Regions from separate parts of the Streptomyces sp. NPDC093261 genome, predicted to be linked through region 2. Evidence: riboswitches for the same ligand, from Rfam matches in the RefSeq annotation. Region 2 holds a riboswitch; the other holds the start of a gene.
What was found. Region 2 has a riboswitch for thiamine pyrophosphate ahead of ACIP94_RS15330 (purine-cytosine permease family protein). Riboswitches for the same ligand answer to the same signal wherever they lie in the genome.
Positions count from the first base shown of each region.

Region 1 (3,200 bases), on a different contig from region 2:
GCGTGCCGCATCGCCTCCGCCATCAGGACCGGCTCCTGCGCGCGGGTGACCGCCGAGGCGAGCATCACGCCCGCGCACCCCAGTTCCATCGCCAGGGCCACGTCCGAGGCCGTGCCCGCGCCCGCGTCCAGGATCACCGGCACGCGCGCGTGCTCCACGATCAGCTGGAAGTTGTGCGGATTGCGGATGCCGAGCCCGGAGCCGATCGGCGAGCCGAGCGGCATGATCGCGGCGCAGCCGACGTCCTCCAGCTTCCGGGCGAGGACCGGGTCGTCGTTCGTGTACGGCAGTACCGTGAAACCGTCGTCGACCAGGGTCTCGGCCGCGTCCAGCAGCTCGATCGGGTCGGGCAGCAGGGTGCGCTCGTCGGCGATGACCTCCAGCTTCACCAGATCCGTGCCGAGAGCCTCGCGCGCGAGACGCGCGGTGAGCACCGCCTCACCCGCGGTGAAGCAGCCCGCCGTGTTGGGCAGCACCCGGATCCCGAGCCGGTCGAGCACGGACAGCACCGAGCCGTGCACCGAGGCGTCGACGCGGCGCATCGCGACCGTCGTCAGCTCCGTGCCGGACGCCACCAGCGCCCGCTCCATGACCTCGAGGCTCGGCGCGCCGCCGGTCCCCATGATCAGCCGGGACGAGAACGTCGTGCCACCGAGGACGAAGGGATCGTCGGCCATGATCAGCCTCCTTGGACGGCGGTGAGGACCTCGACGCGATCGCCCTCCCGGAGCGGTGTCGACGGCCACTGCGTACGCGGGACGACGGTTTCGTTGAGGGCGGCGGCCACACCCGAGGGGGCCGCGGTCAGGACCCGTACGACGGCGTCGAGTGCCGTGCCGGGAGCGAACTGGCGGGACTCTCCGTTGACACAGATGTTCATGCGGGCTGCTCCGTGAGCGCGGTGGCGGCGAACCGCCGGGGGGTGAAGGGCCGTGCCTCGTCCGGGAGGTCGCCCGTGGTCAGGACATGAGCCATGACATCGCCGGTCACCGGGGTGAGCAGGACGCCGTTGCGGTAGTGCCCGGTGGCCAGCAGCAGGCCGTCCAGCTCGGTCGGTCCGAGCAGCGGCGCGTTGTCCGGGGAGCCCGGGCGCAGTCCGGCCCGGGTCTCGGTGAGCGGCAGCTCCGTGATGCCGGGGACCAGCTCGTGCGCGTCGCGCAGCAGCTCGTACACCCCTCCCGCGGTGACCGTCGTGTCCCAGCCCAGCTCCTCGCTGGTGGCGCCGACCACCAGCTCGCCGTTCTCGCGGGGCACCAGGTAGACGTGGCCGCCGCGGACGACAGCGCGCACGGTGCGGTTCAGGAACGGGGCGTACCGCTTCGGCACGGTCAGCCGCACCACCTGCCCCTTCACGGGGCGTACGGGCGGCAGCACCTCGTCGGGCACCCCCGCGAGCTGCCCGCTGAGACTGCCCGCCGCGAGTACGACCTGTTCCGCGGGGAGGTCGGTGCCGTCGGCGGTCCGGACTCCGGCGGCCCGCTCCCGCACCACCGTCAGCCGCTCGGCCCAGCTTCGGTGGAAGGCGACCCCGGCCCGTTCACACGCCGTGACCAGGGCCGCGACCAGCCGTCGCGGGTCGATCTGGTGGTCGCCGTCGACCTTGAGGCCGCCGCGCACCCCGGGGGCGAGCATCGGCTCCAGGCGCCGGCACTCGCGTCCGCTCAGCCATTCCGACGCAAGGCCGGAGCGCTGCTGCAGGGCATGCAGGTCCCGCAGATGGGCGCGGTCGTCGGCGTCCAGGGCGACGGCGAGCGTGCCGCACCGGCGGTATCCGAGATCCCGGCCGGTGGCCTCGGTCAGCTCGGCGGCGAAGTCCGGGTAGCGCCGTGCCGACTCCAGATTGAGCGCGAGCAGCGTCTGCTCGCCGTAGTGCAGTTCGGTGACGGCGGCGAGCATCCCCGCGGCCACCTGGGCGGCGCCGCCGCCCGGGGCGGGATCGACCACGGTCGTGGCGAGCCCGCGCTGCGCGGCACGCCAGGCCGTGACGAGTCCGATGATCCCGCCCCCGACGACGAGGACGTCCGAGGTACGCATGGGCGACATGGGCGGTCAGCCCCCTCCCTTCGCCGGCATGATCCGGATCAGGTTCGTACGGTCGGAGGCCGCCAGCCTCCCTCTCAGCCCGGTGCGTCCGGGCTCCCGCGAGTGCTTGTACGGGGGCCACCCTAGTCCGTGCCCGTCCGCGCCGGTAAGGGAGCCTCCCGGGGGTCGAGGTTGTGACGTGCCGCGGCGGGTAGGCGCAGGGAGGACCGCCCCGGTTCCCGGCGGACACGGTTGGGGCAGGTCGCGGCAGGCAGCGGGACGAGTGCTGTGCAGCAGGTCACTCAGCATGCCCGCTGACTGACACATTGTCAGTTGGCTAGGGTGATCAGGTGAGCGAGCAGACGCAGGAACGGGGCGATTCGGCACGGCGCGTCGTCGTCGTGGGTGCGGGCATGGCCGGGGTGCAGACCGCGGTCGCGTTGCGCGAACAGGGGTTCACCGGCGGGGTGACGCTGATCGGGGCGGAGCCGCACCAGCCCTACGACAGGCCGCCGCTGTCCAAGGCCGTGCTGCTCGGCAAAGCCGAGGGCTCCGCCTTCGACGTCGACTTCCAGGCCCTGGGCATCGAGCTGCGGCTGGGCTGCGAGGTGATCGGGCTGCGCCCCGGCGACCATGAGCTGGACACCGTCGAGGGCCCCGTCCCGTACGACGTGCTCGTGCTCGCCACCGGAGCGGAACCGATCCAGCTCCCGGGCGCGGAAGGCGTCCCCGGGGTGCATCTGCTGCGCACGCTGGACGATGCCGAGCGGCTGCGGCCGGTCCTCGCCGACCAGCACGACATCGTGGTGGTGGGCGCGGGCTGGATCGGCGCCGAGTTCGCCACCGCGGCGCGCGAGGCGGGCTGTGCGGTGACCGTGGTGGAGGCCGCGGACCGGCCGCTCGCGGGCGCGCTGCCCGCGGAGGTCGCCGCGCCGATGGCGGCCTGGTACGCGGACAGCGGGGCCGAACTGATCACCCACGCGCGTGTGGACCGCATCGAGCCGGGGGCCGTGGTGCTCGACGACGGGTCCCGGGTGCCCGCGGGCGCGGTGGTCGTGGGCATCGGAGCGCGCCCGGCCACCGCGTGGCTCGCCGGCTCGGGCATCGAGCTGGGGGCGCACGGGGAAGTGCTCGCCGACGAGCATCTGCGCACGTCGGTGCCGGACGTGTACGCGGTC
Region 1 is NZ_JBIVNO010000001.1:366,585-369,784, reverse strand. It holds gene ACIP94_RS01720 (thiazole synthase) at 1-677, opposite strand, end outside; gene thiS (sulfur carrier protein ThiS) at 680-880, opposite strand; gene thiO (glycine oxidase ThiO) at 877-2,043, opposite strand; TPP riboswitch at 2,042-2,153, opposite strand; gene ACIP94_RS01705 (NAD(P)/FAD-dependent oxidoreductase) at 2,373-3,200, shown strand, end outside.
Region 1: another riboswitch for thiamine pyrophosphate. It lies ahead of thiO (glycine oxidase ThiO); the one in region 2 lies ahead of ACIP94_RS15330 (purine-cytosine permease family protein).

Region 2 (3,200 bases):
GACGCCACGGAGAAGGCCGATCCGGTCACCCAGGATCTGCCGATCGGCCTCTCCGCGGAGCCGGGGAGGCAGCACTGGACGTTCGAGGCCGAACCGGCCGCTGGAGGACTGAAGCACCGGGCGGCCCGGCCCGCCGACGAGGGCGGGACCGGCCGACGGGGGCGAAGAGAGACCGGCCGACGAGGGAGGAGAGGAGTACGTCATGACCGACGCCTTGGAGATGGACGCGCTGTGGGACGAGTTCCACCGCGTGGTGAACATGACCTCCCAGGAGCTCGCGGCCTGGCTGCGGGTCCGGGACGCGGGTGAGGACACCGAGCCGCTGCCCGAGCGGGCGGGCACGCCGACCGGGCGGCACGTCCTCGCGATCCTGCAGAAGCGGCGCACGGACCTGACCGACGACGACGTCCAGGTGATGCGCGAGGTGGTGGAGACCGTGACCGACCGGCAGGACCTGGAGAACGAGCCCGAGGCCGAGGACGACGAGCGGCGCCACCGCTTGATGACCATCGGCCACGACCCGCTCAAACCGGGGAGGTGAGACGGCCGTGCCCCGCCGCGGCAAGGCGGACCGTGTCGTCGCGGAACTGGTCGGCGAGCACGGGCGCACCTATGTCGAGGAGGCCGGCATCCCGCTGAAGGACGCCCCGCAGCCGCTCTACCGGCTGCTGCTCATGGCCCTGCTGCTCAGCGCCCGCATCCGTACCTCGATCGCCCTCGAGACGGTGCGGGCGCTACAGGAGGCGGGTCTGCGGGATCCGCGGCGCATGGCCGGGGCCGACTGGCAGGAGCGCGTGGACGCGCTGGGGCGGGGCGGCTACCGGCGCTACGACGAGCGCACGGCGACTCAGCTCGGGAAGGGGGCCGAGCTGCTGACGGAGCGTTGGGGCGGCGATCTGCGGCGGATGCGCAAGGAGGCGGACGGAGACGTGGCGGCGCTGCGCCGGCTGCTCCAGGAGATACCGGGGATGGGGCCGGCCGGCGCCGACATCTTCCTGCGGGAGGTACAGCGGGTCTGGCCGGAGGTGGGGCCGTATCTGGACGACAAGGCCCTGTCCGGGGCGGAGCGGCTCGGCCTGCCCAAGGAGCCGCGGCGGCTGGTGCGGCTCGCCGGAGACACCGAACCCGCGGTGCTGTCGGCCGCGTTGGTGCGTGCGGCCCTGGACAAGAAGGTGGCGCAGGAGGTCCTGGAACACGCTGCCTAGGGTCCGCCCAGGGTTCGTCGTGCACACACACGCTCCGGTGACAGATCGCGGAGTTCGCCGCGGCGGGCGGCCTCACCGGCGCCTGGGTCCGGCTCGTGCGCGGCGGCACCCTGCCCGCCAAGGGCGGCGACGCACTGGTCTGCGACGAGAACGCGGTCACGAACAGCCGCGAGGTGGTCGACACGATCCTCTACCGGGGCGGCAAGCTCGTCTCGCCGACCGCCACCCCGCACCACGACCAACCCCGCCACGACCAACCTCGGCAGCCGCCTGGCGGGCGGCACCACTCGGCTTCCTCCGCACCCGGCGCTGACGCCGCAGGACGCGGGGAGCGAGGGGCCGCTGCCGGAGCCGGCACCGGCCCTTGCGTATGGCGCATCCCGGGGCTCGGGTTAATCTTGCCGCCGTACCGGACACGGGGTGCCCCCACTCGGGGCTGAGATCACACCCGTCGAACCTGAACCAGTTCGTACTGGCGGAGGGATGTCTTTCATGCCATTGGCGCATGTTCCCGGCGGGCTGCCCGCCGACGGCCCGCGCACCGTCTTCGACGGCCGGATGCCCAGCGCTCCCGGCGATCTTCGGGTGGAGGGGCACGGCATCGCGCCCGTCCCCGAGACCCATCGCTACGGCAGCGCGGGCCGGCTGTTCACCGTGTGGTTCGCGCCCAATCTGACCATGACCGGTGTGTTCACCGGCACCATAGGCATCGCGCTCGGCCTCGACTTCACCACCGCGCTCGCCGCCGTCGTCCTCGGCACGGTGCTCGGCGCGGTGCCCACCGCCTATCTGAGCACCTGGGGCAGCCGCACCGGCGCCGGTCAGCTCCCGCTCGCCCGGCTCGCGTTCGGGCGTGCGGTGGCCCTGCCCGGTGTGCTGCAGTGGCTGTCGTCGATCGCCTGGGACGCGCTGATCGGGCTCTTCGGCGGGGACGCGCTGGCGCGGCTGTGCGGCTGGCCGTTCTGGCTGGGTGTCCTTGTCGTCATGCTGGCGCAGGGAGCCCTCGGAGTCCTCGGCTACGAGGCAATCCACCGCCTCCAGATCGTCATGACCTTCGTGCTCGCGGCCGCCTTCGCGCTGATCGCGCTGCGGATGACCGGCAGCGTCCGGGTGGCCTCGACGGGCAGCGCGCACGGCGCCGACCGGGCGGGCGCCTTCGTGCTCACCAGCACCATCGCTCTCAGCCTGGCCCTGTCCTGGGCCCCGTACGCCAGCGACTTCAGCCGCTATCTGCCACGCACCACCTCCCGGTCCCGGATGTTCTGGTGCACGCTGCTCGGGATCGTGGTGTCCTTCGTGGCCGTCCAGGTCCTCGGGCTGTGGGGCGCGTCCGCGCTGACCGACCAGACGGCCGCCGGAGTGAACACGCTGCTGGGCGGGGGCACGGCGGGCGCCTTCGGGCTGCTGGCCGTGGCGCTGGCGGCGCTGTGCAGCAACGCGATGAACGACTACAGCGGCTCGCTGGCGCTGCAGACCGTGGGCGTGCGCATGCCGCGTCCGGCGGCGGCCGCGCTCGCCGTGGTGCTCGGCTTCCCGCTGGTGCTGTGGATGCACGCGGCCGACACGACGGCCCGCTTCCAGAACGTCCTGCTGTTCGTGAGCTACTGGATCCCCGGGTTCGTGGCGATCGTGCTCGTGGACTGGCTCGCCCGGCGCGGCGGCGACATCGACCTCGCCGCCGAGGCCGCCCGGCCCCGGCCGGCATGGCCGCCGGTGCTGGCGTTCGCCGTCGCCTTCGCCGCGGCGGTGCCGTTCATGGACACCGGCCTGTATGTGGGCCCGGTCGCCCACGCGCTGCACGGCGCCGACCTCTCGTACTACGTGGCGTTCGTGGTGGCGCTCGCGGTGTACGCACCCCTGCGCGTCCGACAGGCCCGAGATGGTGGAAGGACCAAAGAGACCCGAGAGGAGGGTCGCGCATGACCGCGCCGCCCCGTGTGCTCACGATCGCCGGATCCGACTCCGGCGGTGGTGCCGGGATCCAGGCCGACCTCA
Region 2 is NZ_JBIVNO010000005.1:323,271-326,470, forward strand. It holds partial or broken gene ACIP94_RS15315 (Dps family protein) at 1-93, shown strand, start outside; gene ACIP94_RS15320 (DUF3140 domain-containing protein) at 203-541, shown strand; gene ACIP94_RS15325 (endonuclease) at 549-1,205, shown strand; TPP riboswitch at 1,612-1,706, shown strand; gene ACIP94_RS15330 (purine-cytosine permease family protein) at 1,698-3,128, shown strand; gene thiD (bifunctional hydroxymethylpyrimidine kinase/phosphomethylpyrimidine kinase) at 3,125-3,200, shown strand, end outside.